Linked DNA regions of Tistrella bauzanensis. The main gene of each other region encodes a partner of the protein of the gene in region 2 in a complex. Links are inferred from orthologs where the notes say so. Each region holds a gene or a part of one and is shown on either strand. Other genes may lie near its edges. The genes, in order: IEW15_RS21340 and dnaN.

Region 1 (8,720 bases), on a different replicon or contig from region 2:
GCGGTGTGTCGCCACTGGCCAGATGGTCGAGCGCGGCGCGCACCGCTGGCGGTGTCAGAAACCGGTTCCGGTCCTCGATCGCGACGCGCAGCGCATATAACAGCCCGTGAAGGCGGGCCGGGTCGGCCGGGGCGTCCGCCAGATGGCGGGCGGCGTCGTGCACGCCGCCGGCAAGCAGCAGGGCCGCCCGATGGCTGGCGCCGACCAGTTCGGCTGGCGGCGCATCGATCAGTGCTGCCAGCCGGCCGGGTCGGAAGCGCAGCCCGATATGGCCGCGGCCGGGCTGATGGGCGACCATCCGGGCGGTGTCGTCGGTGCCGGCGATCAGGATGGTGGGATCGTGCCCGCCACCATGGGCGACGATCAGATCCATGCAGCCATCGGGCAATACCCGGAAGGGCGCTGTGCCGGCCGGTGTCGGGCCCGGTGATGGCGTGGGCGTGCGGGCGTGCCACACGGCCTGAACCATACCGCCAAGGGCCGGCGGCGGTGCGTGCTCGCGATAGACGCCGGCACCGGCGCCGGTGGCCGCCATTCCGCCCGCCATGGCGGTTCCGTCGGTTCTCAGAACGGCAGATTGCCCATGCCGGGGATGCTCAGGCCGCCGGTCATCTTCTGCATCTCGTCGTTCACGAAGACCTCGACCTTCTTCTTCGCGTCATTGACGGCGGCGACGATCAGGTCTTCAAGCATCTCGACCTCTTCGGCATCGACCAGCTTGGGATCGATCTTGAGGCTGCGCAATTCAGACTTGCCGGTCATCACCGCGGTGACCATGCCGCCGCCGGACTGGCCGGAAATCTCCACCTGACCAAGCTGCTCCTGCATCTCGGCCATCTTCGACTGCATCTTCTGGGCCTGCTTCATCAACTGGCCGATATTGCGCATCGCACGGGGCTCCTGGGACATGGGGGCATGGTGGTTGGGGTGTATATAAGGCGGGGGATGGGGGTGGCGCCAGTCCCGCGCCATCCATTCGCCGCGCGCCGGGCGTAAAACGGCGGGGCGTGGCCTAGAAATCGCCGAAGCGGGCATCGTAATCTGCCCCGGCGCTGTCCTCGTCGCCGGCGCCATAAGCGTCTTCGTCGATGCCGTCGCCAAAGATTTCGGCATCCAGACGGTCGATGGCGGTGCCGCCGGCCGAGGCATCGGTGGTGGCGGTCGCGAAGATCGGCGTCACCTCTTCCAGCGTCGCACCCGGGAAGGCGCTGAACACCGCCGACACCATCGGATGCCGGCGGGCCAGCGCCATCATCCGGCGGCGGCGCATCTCGTCATACTGCACCAGAGTGGGGGTGGCGCGGGCGGCGGCGACCAGGGCCGGGTCGCCCATCACCGCGGCATTGCGCACCGTCCAGGGCGCATCGTCGATCCGACCCAGAACATCCTGCAACTTCTGGGCAAGCCCGCTGTCGGCGCCGGGCTCGAAGGCCAGCACCAGCCGGCGTTCGGCGGCGGTGACGCTGATCTCGGCGATATGGGCCATGCCGCGCAACTCGGGCACGATCCGGATCTCGCGATGCCGGCGCAGCAGATCGATGATCTCGCGCCAGCGGTCGAGCCGGTCACGCACCACATCATCCAGCAGGGGGGCGGTATCGGCCTCGGGCGGGGCCTCGGCCCTGGGCGCCGGGCCGGGGGCTGGCCGGGGCACTGGCTGCGGTTCTGCCGTCGGGGCGGCCGGTTCTACCTTTGTGGCAGGCTTCGGCGCTGGTGCGGGCATCGGCACGGCAGGGGCAGACGGCGCCGGTGGACGTGCCACCGGTTGCACGACATCCGGATGAGAGACGGCTGGCAGAGGGGCGGGCGTCAGAGGGGCGGGCGGCCGGGGGGCAATCGGCCGGGGGGCGGCAGCGGGGGTCGGCGGCACGGCCGCGGGCGGGGTGGTCGGGCGCCGGTCTGGCGCCGCCGGGGTCGGCGCATGCGCCCCGGCGGCCGGGCTAGGGCGGGGCGGTGGCCCGCCCTCGGCCTTCATCCGGTCGAGCATCCGGGCAAGCTCGGCCGGGTCGGGCAGGTCGGCGGCATGGGCCAGGCGGATGACCACCATCTCGGCGGCCGCCTGCGGCACCGGCGCCATGCGGACCTCGCTCAACCCCTTCATCAGCATCTGCCAGGCGCGGCCCAGATGGGCCATGCCGACCCGGCCGGCGATGCGGGTGGCGGCGCCGCGTTCCGATGCGGTCAGCACCGGCCCACGGCCGCCGGTGCCGGCCAGCTTCACCCGGGTCATCAGATGAACCAGGGCCAGCATGTCTTCGACGATCACCGCCGGATCGGCGCCGGCGCGGGCCTGATCCTCCATGATGTCGAGTGCCGCCGCGATGTCGCCACCAAGGGTGCGGTCGAGAAGGTCGATCACGACCGCCCGGTCGGCCAGCCCCAGCATGTCGCGGACCTGGACCTCGGTGACGGCGCCGGCGCCATGGGCGATCGCCTGATCGAGCAGCGACAGCCCGTCGCGCACCGAGCCATCGGCCGCGCGCGCGATCAGCGCCAGGGCGGCCTCGTCGATCCCGGCGCCCTCGATGCCGGCGATGCGGGCGAAATGGGCGGTCAGCACCTCGGGCTCGACCCGCTTCAGGTCGAAGCGCTGGCAGCGCGACAGCACGGTGACCGGCACCTTGCGCAACTCGGTGGTGGCGAAGATGAATTTCACATGCGGCGGCGGTTCCTCAAGCGTCTTCAACAGCGCGTTGAACGCGCTGGTCGACAGCATGTGAACCTCGTCGATGATATAGATCTTGAAGCGCGCACCGACCGGGCGGTAGCGCACGCCCTCGATGATCTCGCGGATGTCGTTGACGCCGGTGCGGCTGGCGGCGTCCATCTCCAGCACGTCGACATGGCGGTCTTCCACGATCAGCCGGCAGGTCTCGCACACGCCGCAAGGTGCTGGCGTGGGGCCGCCGGTGCCGTCGGGCCCGGTGCAGTTCAGCGCGCGCGCGATGATCCGCGCGGTCGAGGTCTTGCCGACACCGCGGACACCGGTGAGCAGAAAGGCATGGGCCAGGCGGCCGGTCTCGATCGCATTGGTCAGGGTGCGGACCAGGGCGTCCTGGCCGATCAACTCGGCGAAGGTGCGGGGGCGGTATTTGCGGGCGAGCACCCGGTATTCGGCGCCGCCTGCCTGTGCGTGGACTGCGCCTGCATCCGGTGCCGTGGCGCCACCGGCCGCGATGGCGGCTGGGGCTGGCTCTGCGGCACTGTCGGATGCGGTCATGCCGGGTTCCGGTCGCGTCTCTGGCTGGCGGGCCTTGGCCCGCGACGAGATGAAGAGGTGGGCGAGATGAAGAGGTGGAAGACTGGACAGCGACCCGGATCGCGAACTCGTTACGGCTGCTGCCTTCCGGCCCTGACCGGTTTGGCGAGGCTCTCCGCCCGCGCCAGCCTTCCGGGGTGCACTATGGGGATCGTGTCCCGGCTTTGCAAGCCCGCTATGCGGCCGATGCCGCGCGGGGACAGTGGCGCGGCCGCGTGCTATCGTCCCGGACATTGCCGCCAAGAGCCCTGAATACGACGCTGCGTTCCGAGGTCCAGACCATGTATGACCCCTATGATCCCGATCGCCCGAACGTCCTGGCCGGCCTGCGCATCGACCGCGCCGGCCGCCATCGCCGCGACGATGCCTGGCTGTCCGCCCGTCAGACGGCGCCTGAGGCCCGCACCGTGCTGATCTGGCGCGACCAGACCGTGGTGGTGCCGATGGGGGGCGGTGCCGTCGTCGCGTTGCTGGCCGATCTGGCCGGGCTGATGCAGGTGGCGCACGATCTGCTGGACGATCCGCCGGTCTATCTGGGCGATGTGGATGGCCGGCCGCTGTTCGCGGTGGACATCACCCGGGTCGAGGATCTGGCCGGGCTGCTTGGCGGATTGCGGTTGGATGATCCGGCGATGGACATCGCCGCCGCGGCACCGGTGGATCTGCGGCAGGCGGCATCGACCCTCGACGATCAGCAGGCGGCGCTGGTCGCCTATGGCCGGGCGATGGCGCATTGGCACCGCCGGCACCGGTTCTGCGGCGTGTGCGGGGCGCCGACCGAGGCGCGCCAGGGCGGCCATGTCCGCCGCTGCACGTCGGAGACCTGCGGCACCGAGCATTTTCCGCGCACCGATCCGGCCGTGATCATGCTGGCGGTGAAGGACGACTGGTGCGTGCTGGGCCGCCAGCCGCGCTTTCCGGCCGGGATGTATTCCACTCTGGCGGGGTTTCTGGAGCCGGGCGAAAGCCTGGAGGAGTGCGTGCGCCGCGAGATGATGGAAGAGGTGGGCCTGAGGATCGGCAGGGTCAGCTATCGCCACAGCCAGCCCTGGCCGTTTCCGGCCTCGCTGATGGTGGGGTTCCGCGCCGAGGTGCTGGAAGGCGGGCCGCTGGATATCGACCATCACGAGCTGGAAGACGCGCTGTGGGTGCATCGCGATGAACTGCGCGACCCGGAATTGTCGCCGGTGACCCTGCCGCACCGGATCTCGATCGCCCGTCGCCTGATCGACGAATGGATGGCGGAGCGCTGACCGATGCGGGTTCTGCTGGTCGAGGATGACGATCGTCTGGCCGAGGCCGTGACATTGGGGCTGACGCAGGCGGGGTTCGCCCTCGATCGGGTGGAGGATGGCGAGGGCGCCGAGGCGGCGCTGGCGGTGAGCCGGTTCGATGCGGTGGTGCTGGATCTGGGCCTGCCCGATATCGACGGGCTGGACCTTGTGCGCCGCTGGCGCGGCCGGGGCCTGACCGTGGCGGTGCTGATCCTGACCGCGCGCGATGGCATCCGCGACCGGGTGGCGGGGCTGGACCGGGGCGCCGACGACTATCTGCCCAAGCCCTTCGCCATGCCGGAACTGGTGGCGCGGCTGCGGGCGCTGATGCGACGGCCCGGCGGCACGCTGGGCGTGGACATCACCTGCGGCGATCTGTCGTTCGACACCATCGGCCGCGAGACCCGGGTGAATGGCCGGGTGGTGTCGCTGGGCCGGCGCGAGACCGGGCTGCTGGAAGTGCTGTTGCGCCGCCAGGGCCGGGTGGTGCCCAAGGATGCCGCCGAAGAGGCGGTGTACGGCTTCGACGATGCCGCCAGCGCCAACACCCTGGAGGTGCTGGTGCATCGGTTGCGCAAGCGGCTGGATGCGGCCGGATCGTCGGTGCGCATCCACACCCTGCGCGGCCTGGGCTATCTGCTGGATGGCGGGGATGGCGATGGCGGGGTTGGCGATGGCGGGGGAGGGCATGGCTGACCGGGCGCCCCCCGGCGGCTGGTCGCTGGCCCGCCGGGTGGCGTTGCGCGCGGTGTTGGCGGCGGTGCTGGTGCTGGGCGCGATCCTGACGGTGCTGGTGCTGGAGCTTCAGGATGTGCGCAACGATCTGGACGATCAGTCGCTGCAGGCGCAGGCCCGGCAGATCATGCGTTTTCTGGACATGACGGGGGATGTGGATGTGACGGGTCGGCCGGTGTTCACACCGCCGCCGGCGGTGGCGGCGCTCTATGGTGACCCGGCCGGCAATCAGGCCTTCGCGCTGGTCGATGGCGCCGGCCGGCTGGTGCTGGGGTCGGCCGGCATCGACGGGCCGTTGGCCGACATCGGCGATATGCCGGCGGCCACCTCGCCGGGTGATCCGCACGGATTGCCGGATCTGGGCGCCCCGTTTCGAACCATCACCGATGGCGGCCGCAGCCTGACCGGCGCCGGCTTTGTGGTGATGCTGGGCGACCGGGCGATGATGCTGCAGGTGGGCCAGGGCCCCGATCACCCCGATGTGCTGGCCGACAGCCTGATCGAAGAGTTTCTGGAAACCGCCGCCTGGTGGGTGGTGGGGGCGTTCACGGTGCTGATCGCGGTGACCTTGTGGACGATCCGCGACGGGCTGGCGCCGTTGCGGCGGCTGTCGGCCCGCGCCGCGCGGATCGGCCCCGCGACCAGCGGCGTGCGGCTGGCCGACGGGTTGAAGCCGGCCGATCTGCCGCGCGAGGTGGCGCCGCTGGTGGAGGCGATCGACCGGGCGCTGGACCGGCTGGACGGGGCGCTCGACCATCAGCGCAGCTTCATCGCCGATGCCGCCCATGAACTGCGCACGCCCATCGCCGCGCTGCGGGCGCGGGTGGAGGCGACGCTGCCGGCCGATCAGGCGCGGCTGCTGGCCCCGGATTTCGACCGGCTGGCCCGGCTGGCCGGACAGCTTCTGCGGCTGGCCGAGGTCGACACGCTGGCGATCGAGGCCGATGAGCGGGCGGATCTGGCGGCGATCGGCCGCGACGTGCTGGCCGATCTGGCGCCGCTGGCGGTGCAGCGCGGCCGCAGCCTGGCGCTGGATGGCGCCGGGCTGCCGGTGATGGTGCGCGGTCGCCCCGAGCCATTGGCGCGGCTGCTGCGCAATCTGGTGGAAAACGGCCTGGCTCATTGTCCGGCCGGCGGCACGGTGACGGTGCGGGTGCTGGCGCCCGCCCACGGCGCCGGCGCCGAACTGCTGGTCGAGGATGACGGGCCGGGCATCCCGCAGGACCGCCGCGACCGGATCTTCGAACGCTTCTGGCGGGCGGATCGCCGGCGCGGCGACGGCGCGGGGCTCGGCCTTGCGATCGTGCAGCGGATCGCCGATGCCCATGGTGCCGGGGTGTCGGTGGGGGACGGCCCGGCGGGTGGCGCCTGCTTCCGGTTGCGGTTTCCGCCGGTCGACCGCCCGGTGTCGACCGGTCGGGCGGACATGGGGCCTGCGTAAGGCAGGGGTAAGTGCCGGCGCCTAGGGTTGGGACGGCGATGGCGATGCCGCTTCGGCATCGCCGCACCTCCACCCCCTGAAGGCGAGGCCCCTGCCATGCCCCCGAGCCCGCATTCCGCGCCGCTGAGCGTGCCTCTGAACGGGGAGCCGCTGTTCAGCGTGGTGCTGCCGGTACGCGACGAGGCGGCGGCGATCCTGCCGCTGATCGCCGAAATCCACAGCGCCTTTGCCGATGGCATCGTCGATGTCGCCGGATACGAGATCATCGCGGTCGATGACGGCAGCACCGACGGATCGCCCCGGCTGCTGAGCGCCGCGGCATCGGTGGACCGGCGGCTGGTGGTGCGGAGCCACGATCGCGGGCGCGGCCAGAGCGCCGCGATGGTGACCGGTGCCCGCATGGCGCGCGGGCTGGTGATAGCCACCCTGGACGCCGACGGTCAGAACGATCCCGCCGATCTGGCGCGCCTGATCCGGCGCTGGCTGGCAGAGGCGGGCGAAACCGGTTGCGGTGTGATGGTGGCCGGTCATCGGGTGGGCCGCGCCGACGGGGCGTGGCGCAAGCTGGTGTCGCTGGTCGCCAATGGCATCCGCAGCCGGGCACTGTCGGACGGCACACCCGACAGTGGCTGCGGCCTGCGGGTGATCGCCCGCGCCGACCTGCTGTCGCTGCCGCTGTTCGACCATGCCCACCGGTTTCTGCCCAGCCTGATGACCGCCGCCGGCGGCCGGGTGGTCTCGGTGACCGTGACCGATCGTCGGCGCCGGGGCGGACGATCGAAGTATCGCACCATCACCCGCGCGGTTCAGGGCGTGATCGATATGGCCGGCGTGGCATGGTTGCAGGCGCGGCTGCGGCCGATCGACCCGATCGGTGCGGCGGTGGTCGCCGCCGAGGGTGCGCGGCCCGATCTGGTGCCGGTGCCGAAGCCGTTGATCGATGTCGCACGTGCCGCTTCGCGCAAGGGTGAGGCGGTGGCATGAGCCTGATTCTGACCATCATGGATGCCCTGAACCCCGGACCCGGCTGGATGCCCGATCTGTGGGGGATCGATCTGTGGCTTGTGGTGGGCTTTGCCGGCCAGTCGCTGTTTTCGGCACGGTTCATGGTGCAGTGGCTGGCGAGCGAGCGCCGCCGCCACAGCTATATCCCGGTGGTGTTCTGGTATCTGAGCCTGGGCGGCGGCGCGTTGTTGTTCGTTTATGCGATCAAGCGCGGTGACCCGGTGTTCATTGCCGGCCAGGGCGTGGGGCTGGTGGTGTATCTGCGCAACCTGGTGCTGATCCGGAAAAGCCGGCAGCCCGATGCCGCCGACCGGAGGATGACGGCGGCATGACGATGGCGGTAAGACGGCCCGGCAGCCGCGGCCATACGGGCGTCGGTCTGGGGGCCGCATGGGGCGATATCGTCCTGGCGGCATCGATGGTTCTGGCGCTGGCGGTGGTGACCATCGCCCTGCGCCCGCCCTTGCCGGTGGATGAAACCCGCTATCTGACCGTGGCCTGGGACATGGCCCGGTCGGGCAGCGTGCTGGTGCCGCATCTGGATGGCAGCGGCTATACTCACAAGCCGCCGCTGCTGTTCTGGGCGATCCGGCTGGTCTGGGCGCTGACCGGGGTGTCGGAGACCGGCGCGCGCGCGGTGCCGTTCCTGTTTCTGGCGGCATTGCTGGCGGCGACGCATGGCCTGGGCCGGCGGCTGTGGCCCGACCGGCCGGGGGTGGCGGGGCTGGCCCTGCCGCTGCTGGTGGCGATGGGGCCGATGACCGTCTTTGCAACCCTGGTGATGTTCGATGTGCCGGTGGCGCTGGGCGTGGTGCTGGCATTGACCGGCCTCTATGGCGGCGCCACCCGTGGCCGGCGGCGCGACTGGGCGCTGATGGCGGCGGGGCTGGAGCTGGGGCTGCTGGCCAAGGGGCCGGTGGCGGCGGTGTTCGTGCTGCCGGCGCTGCTGGCGGCGCCGGTCTGGGTGCCCGTGGCCGTCGATGCCGGCGGCGCGCGCCGGCCGGTG
Region 2 (9,772 bases):
TTCAGGATCTTGCCGCGCAGCGGCAGGATCGCCTGATTGGCGCGGTTGCGGCCCTGCTTGGCCGATCCGCCTGCCGAGTCACCCTCGACCAGGAAGATTTCGGATTTGGCGGGGTCGCGTTCCTGACAATCGGCCAGCTTGCCGGGCAGGCTGGTGATGTCCAGCGCGCTCTTGCGCCGGGTCAGTTCGCGGGCCTTGCGCGCGGCCTCACGCGCCACCGCCGCCTCGACCACCTTGCCCACGATCGCGCGGGCGTCCTGGGGATGCTCCTCGAACCACTGGTCGAGCCGTTCGCCGACCAGATTCTCGACCGCCGGCTTCACCTCGGAACTGACCAGCTTGTCCTTGGTCTGCGACGAGAATTTCGGGTCCGGCACCTTCACCGACAGCACGCAGGTCAGCCCCTCGCGCGCATCCTCGCCCGACACCGACACCTTCTCGCGCTTGGCGATACCCGATGACGTGGCATAGGCGTTGATGGTGCGGGTCAGCGCCGCGCGGAACCCGGCCAGATGGGTGCCGCCGTCACGCTGCGGGATGTTGTTGGTGAAACACAGCACGTTCTCGTGATAGCTGTCATTCCACTGCATCGACACTTCGACCATGATGCCGGCGCGCTCGCCGGATACCGTGATCGGGGTGCCATGCATCGGCGATTTGCTGCGGTCCAGATAGCGCACGAAAGCCTCGATGCCGCCGTCGTAATGCATACGGTGGCTGACCGGGGTATCGGTGCGGCTGTCGACGAATTCGATGGTCACGCCCGAATTCAGGAAGGCGAGCTCGCGCAGCCGACGCTCCAGCGTCGCCGCATCGAAATTCACCTGGGTGAAGATCTCGGTCGACGGCATGAAGGTGATTTCACTGCCGGTCTTGTCGCCACTCTGGCCGACAATCTCCAGCGGCTGGACCGCCTCGCCCATCTTGAAGCGCATATAGTGTTCATTGCCGGCGCGCCAGATCCTGAGTTCCAGCCATTCCGACAGCGCGTTCACCACCGACACGCCCACGCCATGCAGGCCGCCCGACACCTTGTAGGAATTCTGGTCGAACTTACCGCCGGCATGCAGCTGGGTCATGATGACCTGAGCCGCCGACACGCCTTCCTCGTCATGGATATCGACCGGGATGCCGCGGCCATTGTCGCGGACCGTCACCGATCCGTCGCCGTTCAGCACCACATGGACCTGATCGCACCAGCCGGCCAACGCCTCGTCGATGGCGTTGTCGACCACCTCATAGACCATGTGGTGCAGGCCCGAGCCGTCGTCGGTGTCGCCGATATACATGCCCGGGCGCTTGCGCACGGCATCCAGGCCACGCAGAACCTTGATCGAGTCGGCACCATAGGACGTGGCTGCGATGGCAGTCTCGGACTGGGAGTGTGCGGGCTGCTCTGTCATCGAACCGGTTCCATCATCCTCGGCCATGGGGCTTCCTCGGTCTGGGGCATGCGCGCGCGTCGCCGGTCATGAACGGGCCTCCGCCGTGGAGACGCCCATGATCCTGCCGGACGGCCGGGAGACCAGCCATCCATGACGCGTGCTCATTCGCGCATCGCCGAGGCATCGGCGATCCGCAAGAATTGAGCCCGTCCCTCCAGCCCCGCAAACAGCGGTCGGTCGGTGCCGGTGAGCCAGGCCTGGGAACCGAGCGTCACCAGCACGTCATAGAGTGCTGTGCGCCGCTCGGCATCGAGATGGGCTGCGACCTCGTCCAGCAGCAGGATCGGGGCCGATCCCTCCACTGTCCGTTTCAGCCGCGCCACCGCCAGCACGATCGCCAGCAGCAGCGCCTTCTGTTCGCCGGTGGAACACCGCGCGGCCGGCATGCCGCCGGCATCATGGGTCACCACCAGATCGCTGCGGTGCGGGCCGACCCGGGTGCCCCCGGCCTCGGCATCCTGACCGCGGCACTCGGCCAGCCTTGCGGCCAGCCGGTCTTCAACCGCCAGGGCGGGTTCCACGGCCAGAGCCGCCTCCACCTCGCCCTCAATCGCAATCCGCGCGCGTGGGAAAGCCCCGTCGCCCGCAGCCAGAACCGCCTTCAACTGGCGCATGAAACCCAGCCGCGCCGCCGCGATCGCAACCCCCTTGGCCGCCATCGTGGCTTCCAGCGCAGCCAGCCATGCCGGGTCGCGGCGGCCGTCGCGCAACAGCCGGGCGCGTTCGCGCATCGCCTGCTCATAGGCGGCGATCCGCCCGGCATGGTCGGGATCCAGGCCATAGACCAGCCGGTCGAAGAACCGCCGCCGGTTGCCGGCGCTATCGATGAACAGTCGGTCCATCAACGGCGTCACCCACAAGACCGACCAGCGCCGGCCGAGTTCCGCGGCACTGGCATTGCGGCCGTCGATCCGCACCACCCGGCGTTCCCGCTCCCCCCCGCCGCCGGCCAGACCGGTGCCGGCCTCGACCGGCCCGTCGCCGGTCCGCACCGTTGCCGCCACCGCCCAACCGGCACCGGTATGGCCCGTTCCGCCCAGATGACCCGTCTCATCCCGATGATCCATCGCGGCCAGACGGTCCATATCGGCCAAGCGGTCCATATCTGCCAACCGGGCACCGCGCAGGCCGCGCCCGGGCGCCAGCATCGACACCGCTTCCAGCAGATTGGTCTTGCCGGCGCCATTGGCGCCGGTCAGCACCACCGGCCGGGGATCGAGCGCCAGCCGCAGCCCGGCATAGTTGCGAAAGCCGGTCAGCACCAGCCGGGTCAGCGCCGGCACAGTATCGCCTGCGCCACCGGGCACTGCGGACCCGCCGGGCTGATATGGGGTGTCGGGAAACGTGGGATCGGACGTGATCAAATCCGCATCGGCATCAGCACATACAGGGCACCGGCATCCGCGGTGTCGCGGATCACCACCGGCGAGGCTCCGTCGGCGATCGCCATCTCCATCAGGTCGCCGTCGATCTGACCGGCCACATCGAGCACATAGCGCGAGTTGAAGCCGATCTCGATGTGCTGCCCCTCGTAATCGACCGTCAGCTCTTCGCTCGCCGAGCCGTGATCGGGGCTGGTCACCGCCAGATCCAGCCGGCCATCGCTGAGCGCGAAACGCACTGCCCGCGACTTCTCGCTGGAAATCGTCGCCACCCGGTCGACCGCGGCCGCGAAGGGCTTGCCGTCGATGCGCACGATCTTGTCGTTGCCGGCCGGGATCACCCGCTCATAATCCGGGAACGACCCGTCGATCAGCTTCGAGGTCAGCACCACGCGGCCGAAGGCGAACCGGATCTTGGTTTCCGACAAGGCCACCGCCACCTCGTCCTCGATCTCGTCGATCAGCTTGCGCAGCTCGCCCACCGCCTTGCGCGGCACGATCACGCCCGGCATGCCGGCCGCACCCTCCGGCACCTCGCTCTCCACCCGCGCCAGACGGTGACCATCGGTCGCCACCGCGCGCAGCCGCCGGCCATCCGGGCTTTCGGCGACATGGAGATAGATGCCGTTCAGGTAATAGCGGGTCTCTTCGGTCGAAATCGCGAACCGGGTCTTGTCGATCAGCCGCTTCAGGTCGGTGGCCGACAGATGGAAGGCAAACGGCAGATTGCCCTCGGCGATCTCAGGGAAGTCTTCGGCCGGCAGCACCGACAGCGCCGAGGCATAGCGCCCCGCCGACAGCTTCATCTGGCCCTTGGCGGCATCGAGCGCCAGCTCGATCTCGGCGCCGTCGGGCAGCTTGCGGACAATGTCGTGAAGGGTATGGGCGGGCACCGTGGTCCGCCCCGCCTGGACCACCGTCGCCGGCACCTCCTCGACCACCGACAGGTCCAGATCGGTCGCGGTCAGGCGCAGCGCGCCCGATGCGTCGGCCTCGAACTGGACATTGGCCAGGATCGGTATGGTGTTGCGGCGCTCGACGACGCTCTGCACGTGAGTGAGCGCACGGAGCAAGGCGGCGCGTTCGATGGAAAGCTTCATGTGCGCTCCCGGTGAGGGCTGTTTCCGCTTGGGTGGCGGGAACGGACGTCAATCGGCTTGGGGCACGCCCGGCCGGCAGGTTCAGGGGTTCGTGGCGGGCCGGAACTCCAGGCCCGCCGGGGCCTGAGAGTATAACTGCAAGCCAGTTGCATCGCCAGCTTTGCGGGCATTCCCCGCGCGCTGCGGTTCAGCTTTCCAGCATCCGCCGCAGCAGCTCGATATCGTCGGCGAAGCTGCTGTCCTGGCTGCCCAGTTCCTCGACCTTTTTCACCGCATGCATCACGGTGGTATGGTCGCGGCCGCCGAATTTTCGGCCGATCTCCGGCAGGCTGGACTGGGTCAATTGCTTGGCCAGATACATCGCCACCTGCCGGGGCCGGGCGATCGCCCGCGAGCGGCGGGCGGAATGCATGTCCGACACCCGGATGTTGAAGTGCTCGGCCACCCGCTTCTGGATGTCCTCGATGGTCAGCCGGCGCTCATTGGCACGCAGCAGATCCTGCAGCACCTCCTGTGTGGTCTCAAGCGTGATCGCGCGGCCGACCAGGGTGGCATGCGCCACCACCCGGTTCAGTGCGCCCTCAAGCTCGCGGACGTTGGAGGCGATCTTGTGGGCCAGGAATTCCAGAACCTTGCCCGGCACCACGGCACCCAGCTGATCGGCCTTCTGCTGCAGGATGCCCAGCCTGAGTTCATAGGTGGTGGGGTGGATATCGGCGACCATGCCCCAGCCGAGGCGCGAGCGCAGCCGCTCCTCCATCCCGTCCAGATCCGATGGCGAGCGGTCGCCCGACACCACGATCTGCCGGTTCTGGTCCACCAGAGCGTTGAAAGTGTGGAAGAATTCCTCCTGAGTCGAATCCTTGCCGCTGATGAACTGCACGTCATCGATCATCAGCACGTCGACCGAGCGGAACTGCTCCTTGAACGCCATCGTATCCTTGTAGCGCAGCGCCCGGATGAATTCGTACATAAACTTCTCGGCCGACATGTACACCACCTTGCGCCGCGGGTTGCGGCCGCGGATATGCCATGCGATGGCATGCATAAGATGGGTCTTGCCAAGGCCGACACCGCCATACAGGAACAGCGGGTTGAACTGTACGGTTTCGCTTTCCGCCACCCGGAGCGCCGCGGCATGGGCCAGTTCGTTCGGCTTGCCGCAGACGAAATTGTCGAAAGTGAAGCGCGGATCCAGACCGGCCGACCACTGATCGATGCGTTCCGCCGCGCGGTGGCTGGCCTCGGCATCGGCTTCGGCCTCGGACATCGGCGCCGCCTGGGCACCACTGCGGCCGTTGCGGCCCGCCCCATAGGCCACGGGACCGGAACCTGTGCCGTCATGGCCGGACGGCCCGCGCCCCGAAGCGTTATGGCCCGTGGACTGGTGACCTCCGGACTGGTGACCTCCGGACTGGTGACTTCCAGGCTGGTGCCCCGGGGGCTGATGGCTGCCCGGCTGATTCGCCGGCCCCCCGCCCGCCCGCGACTGGCCGGCCGGCACCGGCGACGGCTTGCTGCTGCGCGGCGGCAGCGGCGCGCCACCGCCATAGCCGCCGGTCACATAGCCGCCGGAAATGCCGCCACGGCCCTCGCCGTTGTAACCTTCACCGTTATAGATGGCAGCCCCGCCCGAGCGGGGGCCGTTGGCTGCCGGCGGCACAACCGGAGCGACGGCATCATCGTCGGCAGCCTTGGCACCGGCGGCCCTGGCGGCGGCGGCGGCCTTGGCCGATGCCGGATCGGCAGCCCCCCAGGCACCGGCGACCGAGATGTCCACCCGGCGGACCGCCGGATTTTCCCACGACCACAGCACGCGGATACGATCGGCATAATGCGATACGACCCAGTCGCGCATGAACCGCGTCGGCACCGCGATCGTCACGCGGCCCTCGGTCACGGCAGCCAGCGACAGGGGCTTCAGCCAGGAATAAAAGGCGGCGTCGCCGAATTCGCTGCGGAGCGCATCACGAACGCGGCCCCATTGCGCCTCGTATTCGGCAAAGTCGGCGGGATCGGAAACCGGGGTCATGGGCAACGGCAGTCGCAATTGGCGGGGGTCGCCCGGCTTCATGCGGACGAACGGCAACCACGCCGCCCCCTTCCGGACAGCGGCGCGGCGGTGACGGGCGGTGGCGTCAGTTCTGGAACCAGGGCAGCCCCGCCGCCTTCCAGCCGTTCACCGTGCCGCGATGCCCGTCTTCACCCACATCGCCTTCGAAGCCGCCCTCGATGTTGAAGGCCGCGGTATAGCCGGCGCTGGTGGCGGCCATCGCCGCCGCCCGTGACCGCCCGCCGCTGCGGCACAGAAACACCACCGGCTGATCAGGGCCGATACCGGCCTCGGCCAGGGTGCCGGTGAAATCGTGGTTCTGTGCCATCTGCGGCCAGACCTGCCACGAGATCAGCCTTGGTTCCTTGCCCAGAGATTGCAGGGCCGGCAGACCCACGAACATCCACTCCTCACGGGTGCGCACGTCGACCAGAACAGCATCGGGATGCTGCTCAAGAAGCGACCATGCCTCTTCAGGCGTCACGTCGCCGGCGTAGCCGGCATGGGCACCGGTGCGGGCGGCGGCATTCAGGCGGATGTCATCGGTGCTGGCCATGGCGTCGCCTCGTGGCTCCTCTGGCAGATCTGGACGAAAAGGATGAAGGATGGGCCGAACGATGCCGCGACAGCCGGCAACTGGCAATCGGTCTGCGGGCAAAGCGTATCCGGCGAGGCTCAATGCCACTGCATCGAACCGCGAAGCGCCTTCATCCACTTGTGTCTTGGGGAGCAGGTCGGCTTGTGACCGGGCATCCCCGGGCCGGCAGCCGCATGCCGGATGATACCCCGGCTGTGCGCCCGGGCCGCCCGCGACCATAAAGGCCAAGGCTGCCGGCCGCTCAGGGCATCGACGACATCGGAACCAGTGGGCCACACCCGCATCGGTACGGACCTGCATTCGATGAGGCTAGACTAGCCCCCGCCCGTCCGGCTGGCAATGGGACCGAAATGTGAACGCGGTCATTTGCTACAAGACGACGCCCAGACGCGACAACGCACGGCACGCGATGAACGCATGCCGTGCGTTGAACGGCTAGGTCCGGCCTGCAGATTCCAGCCGGCCGCAGGCCTGATTCAACCGGACAACGCCGACGAATCAGATGCCTGGACGACGGGAACCGATGCCGGCCCCGCAGGACAGATCACAGTCTGACGCAAGCTCGAAACCGGACCAGGTCTGCACCCGGCCGGCTCCGGGGCCGGATCAGGCCTGGGCCAGACCCTTCACCCGCGCGCTGAGGCGCGAGATCTTGCGAGACGCGGTATTGGCGTGCAGAACGCCCTTGTTGACGCCACGGCGCAGTTCCGGCTCGGCAACGGCGAAAGCGGCAACGGCTGCATCCTTATCGCCCTGAAGCAGGGCCTTCTCGACCTTCTTCACGAAGGTCCGGATGCGGCTGATACGGTCGCCATTGATTTCGGCCCGGCGCGCGTTGCGGCGGATACGCTTCTTGGCGGAGTCATGATTGGCCATAAGGGGTCGGCCCTTCGGATCGGTCTGGGAACAAAAGGAAACTCAGGCGGCAGACGATAGGTGCGCGCCGGACATGAGTCAAGACGTTATCGGCAAAGCCGAAACCGGCGCCGACGGAGCGGCGCCGATTGTGGCAATGCCACCGCAGCCTTTCAGCATACGGCCGTGGCGGCGGCTCAGCGGTTCCTGAACTGCGGCTCGCGCTTTTCCGAGAAGGCGGTCATGCCCTCGCGGCGGTCGTCGAGGGCGAAGCTGGAATGGAACAGGCGGCGCTCGAACCGCACACCCTGGGTCAGCGTGGTCTCGTAGGCGGCGTTCACCGCCTCCTTCGCCATCATCACCGATGGCAGCGACTTGGCGGCGATGGCCTGGGCCACCTTCAGCGCCTCGTCCATCAGATCGGTCACCGGCACGATCCGGCTGACCAGCCCGGCCCGCTCGGCTTCCTCGGCATCCATCATCCGGCCGGTCAGGCACATTTCCATGGCCTTCGACTTGCCGACGAACCGGGTCAGACGCTGAGTGCCGCCCGATCCGGGAATGGTGCCCAGATTGATTTCGGGCTGGCCGAATTTCGCATTCTCGGCCGCGAGAATGAAATCGCACATCATGGCCAGTTCGCAGCCGCCGCCCAGCGCATAGCCCGACACCGCGGCGATGACCGGCTTCTTGCAGCGGGTGATCCGCTCCCAGCGCGAGATGAAGTCTTCCATATAGACGTCCTGGAACGACTTCGGCAGCATCTCCTTGATATCGGCACCGGCGGCGAATGCCTTCTCGCTGCCGGTGACGATGATCGCGCCGATCTCGGGGTCCGCCTCATAGGCGTCCAGCGCCGCATTCAGTTCCTCGATCAGTTCGGCACACAGCGCGTTCAGCGCCTTGGGCCGGTTCAACTGAACGATGCCCACGGCGCCGCGCGTGTCGACGATGATGGTCTTGTAGGACATGGGGTCTTGCTCCCTCCGCGATCCCGCCTGACGTCTTGAGGAGCGGGGCACGCCCGCAGGCGGCGGCTCCCTCTCGACGGCTGAATTGTCTGGCAAGTCCTGTGGTGCCGGCGCCGTCGATCCACCGCCGTCAATCCACGGGCCGGCCGGCCGGCCCCGTTTCAGGCGCCAGCACGAAATGCACCACCAGCCGGCCCGCCGCCTGTTGGGCGGTCTCGATGGTCAGGCGCTCGGCGCCGCGCAGAAACACGACGCCCGGCCGCGCCGGCACTTCCCGCCAGCCCAGTTGGGGTAGTGCCTCACGATAGAAGCTCATCACCTCGGCACCGGTTACCCGACCAACTGCGTAAGCCTCTACGATACGCCCGTCGGGCTTGTCAAACGTAAAGCCCCCATCGCCCTCGGCGAGACCCGGCGCCAGGGGCAGATCTTCGACCTGGGCCAGGAAGCTGGCATCCGCATCCGCCGCCGATGCCGGCCGCCCCGGGCCGGCGGCGGACAGGGCCACCAGCAGGGCGGCGGTCAACAGCGTCTTCGATCGGGCAGAGATCATACCTGGCACCGGGAACAAAAATAGGTTGCACGGTTGGACTGGACGATCCGGTCGATTCTACCGTCACAATCCGCGCTGGAACAGGGGGCGCCGGCGCGGTCATAGACCCGGAAACTGTGCTGGAAATAGCCCAGTTCCCCCGAGGCGCCCACAAAATCCTTCAGGCTGGACCCGCCGGCCAGGATCGCGCGGTTCAGCGTGGCGCGCACCGCCGTGGCCAGCCGCTCGCAATCGGCGGCGCGAAGGCTGCCGGCCGCGCGCTGCGGCAGGATGCCGGCCTCGAACAGGCTCTCGCTGGCATAGATGTTGCCGACGCCGACCACGATCCGCTGGTCCAGCAGCAGCGCCTTCACCGGCGCGCGCCGCCCCTGGAAGGCCGCCGCCAGATAGGGGCCCGAGAAGCCGTTGCCCAGCGGCTCCGGCCCCAGATGCGCGAACAGGTCATGGGTATCGAGCGCCGCGGTCGCCGCCAGATCCATCAGACCGAAGCGGCGCGGATCGGCGAACAGCACCCGTGTCGCATCGTCCAGGGTGAACACGACATGGGTGTGCGGGGCATCCGCCGTGGCAGTGGCGGGGCCGTGCACGAAGGCGACCGGCGGCGGCGCATCCTCGATCACCAGCCGGCCCGACATGCCCAGATGGATGATCAGGGTCTCGCCGCCATCCAGATGCAGACGCAGATATTTCGCGCGCCGATCGGCGCCCAGCACCATGCGCCCGGTCAGCCGGGCCGCGAAATCCGGCGGCAGCGGCCGGCGCAGGTCAGGGCGCCGCGCCTCCACCCGGGCAAGGCGGCGGCCGATCAGGCGGGG

The links.
Region 1: the proteins of dnaN (region 2) and IEW15_RS21340 are in contact, whole or in part, in a cryo-EM structure (PDB 8GIZ), measured with the Escherichia coli proteins. The link is inferred for Tistrella bauzanensis from one-to-one orthologs.

Annotation. Positions count from the first base shown.
Region 1 is NZ_BMDZ01000071.1:15,683-24,402, reverse strand. Bases 617-3,618 are described here. They hold IEW15_RS21340 (DNA polymerase III subunit gamma/tau), read right to left. Parts: upstream 3,221-3,618; coding sequence 1,013-3,220; downstream 617-1,012. Other genes in these bases: nudC (NAD(+) diphosphatase), read left to right, coding at 3,541-3,618; IEW15_RS21345 (YbaB/EbfC family nucleoid-associated protein), read right to left, coding at 617-888. Also shown: more of IEW15_RS21345, read right to left, coding at 565-616; more of nudC, read left to right, coding at 3,619-4,512; IEW15_RS21325 (response regulator transcription factor), read left to right, coding at 4,516-5,229; IEW15_RS21320 (sensor histidine kinase), read left to right, coding at 5,222-6,709; IEW15_RS21315 (glycosyltransferase family 2 protein), read left to right, coding at 6,806-7,693; IEW15_RS21310 (lipid-A-disaccharide synthase N-terminal domain-containing protein), read left to right, coding at 7,690-8,046; IEW15_RS21305 (ArnT family glycosyltransferase), read left to right, coding at 8,043-8,720. UniProt on the Escherichia coli protein: Part of the beta sliding clamp loading complex, which hydrolyzes ATP to load the beta clamp onto primed DNA to form the DNA replication pre-initiation complex.
Region 2 is NZ_BMDZ01000050.1:1,672-11,443, forward strand. The notes cover bases 1,867-4,689. They hold dnaN (DNA polymerase III subunit beta), read right to left. Parts: upstream 3,928-4,689; coding sequence 2,806-3,927; downstream 1,867-2,805. Other genes in these bases: recF (DNA replication/repair protein RecF), read right to left, coding at 1,867-2,752; dnaA (chromosomal replication initiator protein DnaA), read right to left, coding at 4,115-4,689. In the rest of the region: gyrB (DNA topoisomerase (ATP-hydrolyzing) subunit B), read right to left, coding at 1-1,403; more of recF, read right to left, coding at 1,547-1,866; more of dnaA, read right to left, coding at 4,690-5,959; IEW15_RS18110 (rhodanese-like domain-containing protein), read right to left, coding at 6,066-6,536; rpsT (30S ribosomal protein S20), read right to left, coding at 7,185-7,454; IEW15_RS18120 (enoyl-CoA hydratase), read right to left, coding at 7,631-8,404; IEW15_RS18125 (hypothetical protein), read right to left, coding at 8,535-8,957; mutM (bifunctional DNA-formamidopyrimidine glycosylase/DNA-(apurinic or apyrimidinic site) lyase), read right to left, coding at 8,954-9,772. UniProt on the Escherichia coli protein: Confers DNA tethering and processivity to DNA polymerases and other proteins. Acts as a clamp, forming a ring around DNA (a reaction catalyzed by the clamp-loading complex) which diffuses in an ATP-independent manner freely and bidirectionally along dsDNA.